Regions from separate parts of the Alteromonas stellipolaris genome, predicted to be linked through region 4. Evidence: predicted binding sites of a transcription regulator. Region 4 holds the regulator's gene; each other region holds the start of a gene.
The links. The regulator MetJ, encoded in region 4, represses methionine synthesis genes. The targets are predictions, from matches to a motif close to TAGACGTCTAGACGTCTA.
Positions count from the first base shown of each region.

Region 1: thrA (bifunctional aspartate kinase/homoserine dehydrogenase I) is a predicted target of MetJ. The motif match lies at 1,817-1,834, and genes of this name have one in related genera.
Region 2: serA (phosphoglycerate dehydrogenase) is a predicted target of MetJ. The motif match lies at 1,983-2,000, and genes of this name have one in related genera.
Region 3: metK (methionine adenosyltransferase) is a predicted target of MetJ. The motif match lies at 1,682-1,699, and genes of this name have one in related genera.

Region 1 is NZ_CP013926.1:3,599,131-3,602,348, forward strand. It holds gene thrA (bifunctional aspartate kinase/homoserine dehydrogenase I) at 1-1,619, opposite strand, end outside; gene AVL57_RS15395 (LysR substrate-binding domain-containing protein) at 1,949-2,824, opposite strand; gene AVL57_RS15400 (S-(hydroxymethyl)glutathione dehydrogenase/class III alcohol dehydrogenase) at 3,065-3,218, shown strand, end outside.
Region 2 is NZ_CP013926.1:3,495,327-3,498,544, reverse strand. It holds gene AVL57_RS14970 (DUF481 domain-containing protein) at 1-457, shown strand, start outside; gene serA (phosphoglycerate dehydrogenase) at 561-1,790, opposite strand; gene rpiA (ribose-5-phosphate isomerase RpiA) at 2,032-2,688, opposite strand; gene AVL57_RS14955 (5-formyltetrahydrofolate cyclo-ligase) at 2,770-3,218, opposite strand, start outside.
Region 3 is NZ_CP013926.1:973,737-976,954, reverse strand. It holds gene tkt (transketolase) at 1-1,381, opposite strand, end outside; gene metK (methionine adenosyltransferase) at 1,770-2,915, shown strand; gene AVL57_RS04025 (CYTH domain-containing protein) at 3,122-3,218, opposite strand, start outside.
Region 4 is NZ_CP013926.1:4,183,945-4,187,162, forward strand. It holds gene AVL57_RS17660 (hypothetical protein) at 1-13, opposite strand, end outside; gene AVL57_RS17665 (malic enzyme-like NAD(P)-binding protein) at 386-1,627, shown strand; gene metJ (met regulon transcriptional regulator MetJ) at 1,706-2,032, opposite strand; gene metF (methylenetetrahydrofolate reductase) at 2,184-3,068, shown strand.

The sequences.
Region 1 (3,218 bases), 580 kb from region 4:
TGCTGCAAACGTTCAACAGAAAGCCCTTCGCTGGCCGCATCTAATGCGGGTTTCCAGTCTTGGTTTAGGTCAATACCTTGGCTATTGAGTAACAACTTACGGCTATTGGCAATACCGTAAACCCGCAACTGAATATTACGATTAAGTAAAGCTGGCTGTTGTTTTGCAATTTGGCTTAACAGCTCGGTTCCCACGTTGCCACACCCTACTAAAAATACATCAATGGTATGGCGGTCTGAGAAAAAATTCTGATGGATTACCTTAACGGCTTTTTTCGCCCGTTTATTTTCAATAACCGTTGAAATAGAGCGTTCTGAAGACCCTTGGGCAATTGCCACGTTATTAACGCGAGCTTGCGCCAACGAGTTAAAGAAGCGCGCCGCTAAGCCCTTCGCATGACGCATACCGTCACCCACTAGGGTAACAATCGCTAAGTCGTGGCGTACTTCAATAGGATCTAACAATTGGTTTTGCAACTCTAACGCAAAAGCATCTTCTAACAAGCTTAATGCGCGATCAGCATCTTTGCTTTGAATACAGAAGCTTATTGAGTATTCAGAAGATGACTGAGTGATTAGGCTTATAGAAATATTAGCATTCGACATTACTTCAAACACACGGCTCGCCATGCCAACCATGCCTTTTAGGCCAGGACCTGCCACGTTGAACATAGTGACATTTTCAAGTTGTGAGATGCCTTTAACCGAGGTCCATTTTTCACTGGCTTCGTTACTAATTAACGTGCCAGGTGCCGCAGGGTTAAGCGTATTACGAATTAGGCAAGGAATATGATGCTGTGCAATTGGCCCAATGGTTTTAGGGTGAAGTACTTTCGCACCAAAATAAGAAAGCTCCATGGCTTCTTGATAAGTTAGCTTATCAAGAAGTACTGCGCCTTCAACCTGATTCGGATCGGCATTATACACGCCGTCTACATCGGTCCAGATCTCACAACAGCTCGCGTCGATACAAGCCGCTAAAATAGCCGCAGAGTAGTCAGAGCCATTGCGTCCAAGCGTTACTTTTTCACCGGCCTCGTTCGCAGCAACAAAACCAGGCATTACCAATAATTCACTGCCATCTACAGGCACATCAGTAAAACGAGCTTTACTTAATGAAACATCAGCAATGCTGTCTAAGTACTCACCTTCTGCAAGAATGTAAGTCACAGGGTCGATAATACGATTTTTAACGCCTTTTGCCGTTAAGATACCGCTAAATAACGTAACCGAGATGTACTCACCAATACTTAATATACCGGCTGCAATATTGTCAGGTGCTACACCTAACAATTTAATGCCATCGAGGTGCTGATTGAGTACACGCAGTTGCGCCTGAATAAAGTCAGTAACATCAGCGTGAGCGAAGCCGCTGAGCTCTTCGTTTAGTGCATCAGCAATACCGGTCACGGTAGACGTCAATTTTTCAAATAGAGGGTGGAAATCTTCGCCAGCGGCTGCTTGCTCACACAAAAGTGACAATGCATTCGTTACCCCTTTAGGGGCAGAAAGTACCACTGCAGCGCCATCGGTTTGGTGGGTGGCCGTGCTAATGTCGTTCACGCGCAAGTAGCGCGGTGCGTCGGCAAGTGATGAGCCCCCAAACTTTAAGACTTTCATGTGCTGCTCCTATATCGGTTACGCCAGGTTACTGCTTTTAACGGTTACTATGACGTGAGTAAAAAAAAGCCCGCTCTCTGTGAGGGCGGGCTTTCGTTGTCTTATGCTTACTTGCACTAGCCAGCGACCGCCCGTTTTAAGGTGGTAATCATAATGCCGGTGGTGCCAATAAGAAGAATCGTTTTCATAGGGTCAATTTGCCGTATAGACGTCTATCTGTCAACCGCAGTTTTCACCATACTGTATTGCAAAAAGTGAAACACAATCCATTTCACATTTCGATTTCAGCGATATTCCATTATAAGTGGCAGAAAATATAACGAAACCCACTATTCATCATCAATTAACTTCGCCGATAGAAAATCAACTAATAAGCGTATTTTTGGCACTAAATGCCTATTCGATGGGAACAATGCCCATACCGCCTCTCGCTTGTCTCGATAGGGCGATAGCACTTCAATTAACTTGCCTGAGGCTAACGAATCGCGCACATAAAACCCTGGAAGTTGCACTAATCCCAGCCCAGCCAAGGCAGCATGATGTAGTGCATTACCACTGTTGTACTTCACACGTCCCTTCACCCTTACGGTTTGTATTTTCCCGTCATGATTAAAGCGCCAGTGAGGCTGTGAACCTACTAAGCACTGATGTTCACTAAGCATGTTGGTACTCGTTGGTGCAGGAAAAGCATGTAAATATTCAGGGCTGGCGCAAACGTAGAGTTGCCGAGTAGCCAGCTTTTTGGCCACCATTGTCGAGTCTTCTAAATTGCCAATGCGGATAGCAAGGTCAAAGCCCTCGTCGATAATATCCATCGTGTCGTTAGTAAACCGGCACTCCACCTCTATACCTTCGTATTTTTTCAAAAACTGATTAATAAGCGGAGCAATAAAAGCCTCGCCAAAGGCGACTGGCACGGTGAGCTTAATTAGTCCTTGGGGTACTTCTTGAAGTTGGCTCACGTTGAGCTCTGCCTCTGCCAAGGCACTTAGTGCGGGCTGGCATTGCTCAAAATAAATGTGCCCAGCTTGAGTCAGTGACACACTTCGAGTAGTGCGGTTGAATAACTTTACCCCTAAACGCTTTTCCACGTTAGCGACTTTTCTACTAATTTGCGCACCTGATGTGTCTAACTTGGTAGCCGCCGCGGTAAAACTGCCAGTACTGGCCACTGCGCAAAACTCTGCAATACCTTCCCACATCATGGCGTTTACCCTTATTGATTCTAGTTTGCTGCATGGTGCTTACAATTGATGATACTCAATAAAGGGCACCGTTTAACTGATAATTAAACACCAACTAATTATTACACTCAAGTAATAATGAATTACCAAATCTGTATTTATAAAACCAGACCTCAGGTCTATAATCTATCTCATAACCTAGACATTACAGGTAGCGGCATCGTGCTGTTTACCCACGCAGTATTATATTAGGAGCATGCCATGACATTAGCATTGAAAGAAGGTCAGACTCATATTAAGTCTAAAGCAGCTGTTGCTTGGGGCCCAGGCGAAGCATTAAAAATGGAAGAGCTTGACGTAGAGCTTCCGAAAAAAGGCGAAGTGCTAGTACGTATTGTTGCCACTGGCGTGTGTC
Region 2 (3,218 bases), 690 kb from region 4:
GGGTAACTACAAGCTAGATAACCCTGATTACCGTTTATTTGGTTTCGCGTCGTATGAAGATGACCGTTTAAGTAACTTCGACTATCAATCAACACTTGCTGTGGGTTGGAACCAAAAAGTACTTGAAAATAAACGTCACATTTTAGAGTACTCAATCGGTCCTGGTTACTCGTTTGCTGAAACGCAAGAAGGCGAAGAGCAGAACAGCATGATTGTTCGTGCTTCAAGTGCATACTCTTGGAAAATTTCAGATACGGCTAAATTCACGCAAACAGTGAGTACGGAAGTGGGTTCTGACAACACGAAATCTCGTGCTGAATCGGCGCTTACGGCTACCATTAGCGGTAACCTTTCTATGAAGTTGTCATTTAAGGTAGACCACAACTCTAACGTATCTGACGACGTAGAAAAGCTAGATACTGAAACTGCAGTAACGCTAGTTTACAACTTCTTCTAAAATCGTATTAACGATTGTAGAAACAGAAAACGCTGCCAATTGGCAGCGTTTTTTTATGTCTTTAAAAGTGTATGACGGTATTAAACCACCGTCATACAGAGCATTAGTGAAGAATACGGGTTTTAATCGTACCGTCAATTTGCTGTAGTTGTGCAAGCGCGTCATAGGCTCTGTCTTGCTGAACATCTACTACTACATAACCAATTTCTGCGTTAGTTTGAAGGTACTGGGCTTCAATGTTGATGCCTTTCTCTGCAAACGCTTGGTTAATTTGAGTAAGAATACCAGGCTGGTTTTTGTGTACGTGAAGTAAGCGAGAGCGGTTAGTGTGCTCTGGTAATGATACTTCAGGGAAATTAACAGCAGATAAGGTAGAGCCATTATCACTGTACTTCGCCAATTTACCGGCCACTTCAATACCAATATTCTCTTGTGCTTCTTGGGTGCTACCACCTACATGCGGCGTAAGAATAACATTATCGAACTTACGTAAAGGCGATTGGAATTCCTCATTGTTCGACTTAGGTTCAACAGGGAATACATCAATAGCTGCGCCATTTAACTGGCCGCTTTCAAGCGCGTCGGCTAGGGCATCAATATCTACAACCGTACCGCGAGACGCATTAATAAAAATGCTTCCTTTCTTCATTTGTGCAAATTGCTCAGCTGCAAACATGTTTTGCGTTTGCTGAGTTTCAGGCACGTGAAGCGATACCACATCAGAGGTGTTTAATAGCTTCTCTAACGACTTTATCTGCGTAGAGTTACCTAATACCAACTTATCTTCAATATCGAAAAACTGTACACGCATACCAAGGTGTTCAGCAAGAATACTTAGCTGGGTACCAATGTGGCCATAACCAATGATACCTAATGTTTTACCACGGGCTTCAAACGAACCATTGGCAGTTTTTTCCCACTCACCGCGGTGCGCTTTTGCACTTTTACTAGGTACTTGGCGAAGCAAAAGAATAAGCTGACCAAGCACAAGCTCTGCTACTGAACGGGTATTAGAAAACGGTGCGTTAAATACCGGAATACCACGGCGCTGTGTTGCTTCTAAATTAACTTGGTTCGTACCAATACAGAAACAACCAATAGCTACCAATTTCTGAGCAGCATCGACTACCTTCTCAGTAATTTGAGTACGTGAACGAAGGCCAATAAAGTGGGCATCTTTCACTTTCTCAACAAGCTCTTCTTCAGGAAGGGACGTTTTGAGATACTCAATATTGGTGTATCCATTATTCTTAAAGGTTTCTAATGCACTTTGATGCACACCCTCTAACAACAATATCCGGATCTTATCCTTCTCTAGTGAAACTTTGCTCATGGATTTGCTATCTCTTAAAAAGTATTAGTATTTACAGAGCTCGAGGCTAGTGCAGGCGGGGTAGGTAAGACTGGAGCAAACCCTCCGCCGCATGGATGCGGCGGCGGAGCTCCCATGGATGGGTTCACAGCGTGTTTGCGGAAGTCTTACCTACCCCGACTAGCACCAGCCTCACACTCTCGAAAGGCCATCTAGACGTCTAAACGGAAATCTAACAGAAATCAGTTTAACTTGAAAGCTATTATTTATAGGTTTCAACACCGGTATCGGTGGCCGACAGTACGATGTCTGCGCCACGTAGGGCGAATATGCCGTTGGTGACCACACCTGGAATATTATTAATCGACTGCTCAAGCTCTCTTGGATTTAGTATTTCAAGATTATGCACGTCTAAAATAACATTGCCGTTATCTGTCACTACGCCTTGGCGGTATTCTGGGTCGCCGCCTAGTTTTACCAACTCACGAGCCACAAAAGATCGCGCCATTGGAATAACTTCAACCGGAAGAGGGAATTTACCAAGCATAGGCACGCGCTTGCTATCATCTACAATACAGACAAATGTGGTTGACGCACCGGCGACAATTTTTTCGCGGGTAAGGGCTGCACCGCCGCCTTTAATCATATGTTTGTGTTCGGCAACCTCATCAGCACCGTCGATATACACTGAAATATTGCTAACATCGTTTAGTGCGAATACTTCAATGCCTAGGGCTTCTAGCAACTTGGTAGAGGCATCAGAACTGGATACTGCCCCTTCAATGTTATTTTTAATTTTGCCGAGTTCTTCAATGAAAAAATTAACCGTAGAGCCAGTACCTACACCAACAATACTGCCATTTTCAACATATTCGATGGCTGCTTTAGCTACTGCTTGCTTCTTTGCATTCTGATCCATAGTGACTCTCCTAACTAAATTTTCATCAGTCTACCGGAAAACCCTTAGCTAACCCACCGTCATAGAGGAATTTACGGTGCGTTATATACGATTAAAGCTCAATTGCTGTGTGGGGGTGACAATAGCGTTTACAGGAATGTCCCAAGGCTGAACCGGAAGTTCGTCTACTTGTTGGCAATCGTGGGCGATGCCAATGAGTTTTGGCCTTAACGTTTGAGTTTGAATGCTGGCTAACGTGCGGTCGTAATAGCCACCGCCCATGCCCAAACGATTTCCATTAGCATCGAATCCCACCAAGGGCATAAGTATTACCTGATGCTGAAAGGTAGGAATAACATCATGGCAGGCTAATATTGGCTCTTCAATGTTGTATTTATTCACACGCATTGCTGTTTTCTCTGAGTAACGAAGAAAAAGCAGGTGGCCTTTGCAAACTGGATGCAATACAGGCAAAGAAGTATGAAGGGCAGATGCGTTGTTCAGCGCCCAGCATGCGTGCATAAAGGGGCGTAAATCCACTTCACCGTCGT
Region 3 (3,218 bases), 1.4 Mb from region 4:
TGTATACAAAAATAGCAGGTTGCTTCATTAACGCCGCCATACGTACAGCGTTACGGGCGTATTCCATAAACATTAGGAAAGTTGCGCCGTAGGCTTTAAAACCACCATGAAGGGTAATACCGTTCATCATGGCTGACATACCGAATTCACGTACACCGTAGTAAATGTAGTTACCAGAAGCGTCAGTGGCTTCAACGCCTTTACTGCCATCCCAAATAGTTAGGTTTGAACCCGCTAAGTCGGCAGAACCGCCTAGAAGCTCTGGTAGTAATGGGCCAAAGGCGTTTAATGCATTTTGAGATGCTTTACGTGACGCAATGTTTTGCGGGTTAGCTTGCAAATCAGCAATGATTTTGTCTGCTTTATCGCTGAAGTCGGCTGGCAATTCGCCATTTACACGACGCTTAAATTCAGCCGCCAATTCAGGGTAAGCACTTTCGTATGCTGCGAAGGCATCGTTCCACGCACTTTCAGCGTCGCCACCTTTGGCTTTCGCATCCCAACCGGCATAAATGTCGTCTGGAATTTCAAATGCACCGTGTTTCCACCCAAGCTTTTCGCGAGTAGCAATGATTTCGTCATCACCTAATGGTGCACCGTGACAAGACTCAGTGCCTTCTTTGTTTGGCGAACCAAAACCAATCACCGTTTTACAGCAAATTAGCGTAGGCTGAGCGCTGTTCGATTTAGCTTGCTCAATGGCTGCTTTAATTTGTTCTGAATCATGACCGTCAACACCTTCAATCACTTCCCAGCCGTAGCTTTTAAAGCGTGCTGGCGTATCGTCGGTAAACCAACCTTCAACTTCACCGTCAATTGAGATACCGTTGTCATCCCAAAATGCCACTAACTTACCAAGGCCTAATGTACCCGCAAGTGAACAAGTTTCATGAGAAATACCTTCCATAAGGCAACCATCGCCCATGAAAGTATAGGTGTAGTGATCGACAATATCGTGACCGTCACGGTTAAACTGCGCTGCTAATACTTTCTCAGCTAGCGCCATACCCACAGCATTACTTACGCCTTGACCTAATGGGCCAGTGGTAGTTTCAACACCCGGTGCATATCCATATTCTGGATGACCTGGCGTTTTAGAATGTAGCTGACGGAAGTTCTTAAGCTCTTCAATAGGCAGTTCATAGCCTGAAAGATGAAGCAAAGAGTACAACAGCATAGAGCCGTGACCGTTTGAAAGCACGAAGCGGTCTCTGTTTGCCCAAGACGGGTTTGCTGGGTTGTGTGATAGAAAATCACCCCATAATACCTCGGCAATATCAGCCATCCCCATAGGGGCGCCTGGGTGACCAGATTTGGCCTGTTGAACAGCGTCCATGCTTAAAGCACGGATGGCATTGGCAAGTTCACGACGAGAGGGCATGTTGTCTCCTGATTTATTTTGTAGCTGAATTTCGCTAAGGGAACACTGTGGGCAAAATCCCTTTGTTCAACCTTAAAGCGCTGCATTGCTGTATATCTTAATGTGGGCGTTATTCTTACCCATGCCACCATTCAGTTCAATGGCTTTTCATTGCCATTACCGAAAGTTGGCTAAAATAATGAATATTCACATCATTCCTTTGCTAGCCAATATCGCTTCTTTGGGTAAGCGTGGCTAAATTTACTTAATTGTCTGCAAAAGTGATCCGCCACTGTCAACAAATCGTAACGAAAGGACTTTTAGACGTCTAGAAGTAAAGACTGGTATTTATACCTTGTTTTAGTACAATACTCACCTATTTTGAACAATAAACGCTTATGGAGCATGTATGGCCACGCATTTATTCACCTCCGAGTCTGTGTCTGAAGGACACCCGGACAAAATCGCCGATCAAATTTCAGATGCGGTTCTAGATGCTATTCTAGAGCAAGATCCTCGTGCCCGCGTGGCCTGTGAGACCTACGTTAAAACCGGAATGGTATTAGTAGGTGGTGAAGTCACTACCTCAGCGTGGGTTGATATTGAAGAAATTACACGTAAAACCGTAAGAGACATAGGCTACGTTCACTCTGATATGGGTTTCGATGCTGACTCTTGTGCAGTGTTAAACGCTATCGGTAAACAGTCGCCAGATATCAACCAAGGTGTTGACCGCGAAAGTTTAGAAGAACAAGGTGCAGGCGACCAAGGCCTTATGTTCGGTTACGCCAGTGACGAAACTGACGTACTGATGCCAGCGCCAATTACTTATTCTCACCGCTTGGTTCAAAAACAAGCTGAAGTAAGAAAGTCTGGCAAGCTAGACTTTTTGCGCCCAGATGCGAAAAGCCAAATTACCTTTAAGTACGAAAACGACAAGCCTGTAGGCATTGATGCGGTAGTACTTTCTACGCAGCATTGTGATTCTGTTTCTACTGCACAAGTACGTGAAGCAGTAATGGAAGAAATTATTAAACCGGTGCTTCCTAGCGAGTGGCTTAATAGCAACACTCAATTTCACATTAACCCTACCGGTCGCTTCGTTATTGGCGGACCTGTTGGTGATTGTGGTTTAACTGGTCGTAAAATCATTGTAGATACCTACGGTGGTATGGCCCGTCACGGTGGTGGTGCTTTCTCTGGTAAAGATCCTTCAAAAGTAGACAGAAGCGCAGCTTACGCTGGCCGTTATGTTGCTAAGAACATTGTCGCTGCAGGGCTAGCTAAGCGTTGCGAAATTCAAGTTTCTTACGCCATTGGTGTTGCCGAGCCAACCTCTATTAGCATTGATACTTTCGGTACTGGCGTGGTTGATGAGAAAACCTTAGTGGCGTTGGTACGTGAACATTTCGATTTACGCCCTTATGGGCTAATCAAAATGCTTGATTTAGAGCGTGCTATTTACTTACCTACTGCTGCATATGGTCACTTCGGCCGTGAGGCATTCCCGTGGGAAGCGACTGATAAAGCTGAAGCACTTCGTTCATCGGTATAGTCTGCCGAAGGCTGTTTATCTAGCTCAAGGCTGTTTACCTAGCTCAAGGCTGTTGAAAGCTAAAGACAGAAAAAGGGTCGCTTCACTTTATAAAGTAAAGCGACCCTTTTTAATTTCAGATATTTATCTATTTAACCTTGGCTGTCTTTAAGCCATATCTAGGCAGTTTCTTCGCTACATAGTGATTATATAATGGCTATATAGGACTATATGGATCCTGCAAAAATAGAAGCACTATTCATACTGCCGCTTGCAATAACCATATCAGGCAAACCAAATCGCGCTAACGCGACATTTTGAAAT
Region 4 (3,218 bases):
TCTTTTCCGACATATTAAGTTACGCTTTCCTTCATCATGTTTTCATTATACCTATTACGTGAATCAGCACCTAAAACGGCCGGTTTAATGCCTATTTTTACAACGCTATCCGATTATCAGTTATGCCTTCATTAATATTCACTTCTATAAAATAGAAATAATGTATTAATTATTAAAGTGTCATTAATATGATGAATGGCAGATATTCGACGATGTCACTGGTCATACAAGCAAGTCTGTCCTAGATTAGAAGGTATAAAAGGCAGATCAGATATGTACTCAAATGACCCTGTGATAGAGTCGAAGACATTCTACTGCGGCAACGCAGATTGCCCTTACGGTAACGAAGATTGCCTAACCCCTACATCGAAGGATATGTTTACTAATGTCAGATTTCAGACAACGTGCACTAGATTATCATGCCAAACCCACGCCAGGTAAAATCAGCGTGGAGCTATCAAAACCAGCCGATAGTGTGGATGATCTTGCTCTGGCTTACAGTCCAGGGGTAGCTGAACCAGTACGAGAAATTGCTGAAGATCCTGATAATGCTTACAAATATACTGCGAAAGGCAACATGGTAGCGGTCATCAGTAATGGTACTGCTATTCTAGGCTTGGGTAATTTGGGGCCGTTAGCTTCTAAGCCGGTGATGGAAGGTAAAGCACTGCTGTTTAAACGCTTTGCTGGGCTTGATGCTATCGATATTGAAGTAAAGCACCGCACCACAGAAGAATTCATTAATACCGTCGCCAATATTGCAGATACGTTTGGTGGTATTAACCTAGAAGATATTAAAGCCCCAGAGTGCTTTGAAATAGAACAAGAACTCATTAAGCGCTGCAATATTCCGGTATTCCATGACGATCAACATGGTACTGCCATTGTAACGGCTGCCGGCATGTTGAACGCCATTGAAATTCAGGGCAAAAATATCGAAAGCGCCAAAATAGTTTGTATGGGTGCGGGTGCAGCAGCGGTAGCCTGTATGGAATTGCTCATTAAATGTGGCGCGCAACGAGAGCGCATTTACATGTTAGATAGAAAAGGGGTTATTCATACGCGCCGTGAAGACCTTACGGAACACAAACGCTTGTTTGCCAACAATACCGATAAACGCACACTTGAAGATGTGATGGAAGGCGCTGATATTTTTGTAGGCGTATCTGGCCCTGATGTATTACCTCCAGAAACGTTGGCGTTAATGGGGCCTAACCCGATTGTTTTTGCCTGCTCTAACCCCGATCCTGAAATTAAGCCTGAATTGGCGCATGAAGTTCGAAATGATTTAATTATGGCTACGGGGCGTTCTGATTACCCTAATCAGGTAAACAATGTGCTGTGTTTCCCGTTCATTTTCCGTGGTGCGCTGGATGTACGCGCAACGGCCATTAACGACGAAATGAAAGTGGCCGCGGTAGAAGCACTTCGTGCTATTACCAAAGAGCCCGTACCAGAATCTGTGTTAGCGGCTAGCAACAGCAAAAGCTTAACCTTTGGCAAAGAATACATTATTCCTAAACCAATGGACCCCCGCCTCTGTGAACGCATAGCCTCTGCAGTGTCAAAAGCGGCGATTGAATCTGGCGTTGCACGACTTCCAGAAGTGCCTAACCGCGCCGAATGAAGGCAATATAAGCGCATATACTGGCGTGTAATTCAGTGTAAAGATTATAAAAAAACGGCAATTTTCATTGCCGTTTTTTTAATCTTCTTGTTCGTTCTCAATAGAAACGTCTATACCCATATCTTCCATTATGCGCCTTGCCTCAGCAGGTACACGATTAGGGTTATCTTTTCTCAAATCTTCGTCATCCGGTAACGGCTGACCTGTAAATGCATGAAGAAACGCTTCACATAACAATTCTGAATTCGTCGCATGACGTAAATTGTTTATCTGCCTACGCGTACGTTCATCGGTTAATGCTTTTAGCACATTAATAGGAATAGAAACGGTGACTTTCTTTACCTGTTCACTCTTTTTACCGTGCTCTGCGTAGGGATGAATATACTTACCGTTCCACTCTGCCATGATGCTAACTCTGTCTGATCTTATTTATGTTATGAAGAGAAATTCTAAACAAGTTGACGAAAAGGTCAATTGAGCAGTGTAAACCTCTTGACGTCTAGACGTAAATTCTTTAATTTAGACGTCTAAACGTCTATAAAAGAGTAATTTTACCATGGTTTCTTACGCACAAGGTGTCGATGCACTCAATCAGTCCCTTTCGGAACTGCGTGATATTGATGTGTCATTCGAGTTTTTTCCACCAAAATCAGAGAAAATGGAACAAACCTTGTGGAAGTCAGTTGAGCGCTTAGCACCGCTAAAACCGAGCTATATGTCGGTAACTTATGGCGCGAATAGTGGTGAGCGCGACCGTACTCATGACGTGGTAAAACGCATTCAGCAGCAAACTGGCGTTGCAGCCGTGCCTCACCTTACTTGTGTTGATGCGAGCAGAGACGAGCTTAGACAGATTGCCCAAGACTACTGGGATTCTGGCATTCGTCGTATTGTTGCTCTTCGTGGTGATTTACCGCCAGGTGTGAAAGATACCGAAATGTATGCCTCTGATTTAGTGGCGCTACTAAAAGATGTAGCCGATTTCGATATCTCAGTGGCCGCTTACCCTGAAAAACACCCTGAAGCGCCTAATGCCCAATTCGACTTACTGAACCTTAAACGCAAAGCAGAAGCCGGTGCGAGCGAAGCAATTTCACAGTTTTTCTTTGACACCAGTGTATTTTTACGTTTTCGTGACCGAGCAGCAGCTGCAGGTATCGACCTAGACTTGGTGCCAGGCATACTGCCGGTAACCAATTATCAGACCTTGGTAAAGTTCGCCGGTTTCACCAACGTACATGTACCTGGGTTCTTACACAAAATGTTTGATGGGCTTGACGATGACGATCAAGCTACTCGGAACCTCATTGGTGCTAACATCGCGATGGATCAGGTTAAGGTACTTGCCAAAGAAGGCGTGAAGCATTTTCATTTTTACACCCTTAACCGTAGTGAGTTGAGCTACGCTATTTGCCACATGCTAGGTGTGCGAGCAGGTTAATTTCGATTAAACCTTTGCTCCTATAGGGCAGACCAGTATACCATTTGCCTATTATCAGGTATTTGAACGACTCGTTTGCCTTGCTGTCACTTTCCTTCGCTGTAAAAAGGTCAAGGTAAGCGGCGAATGGCCAAGGCGAGTAATAACTAG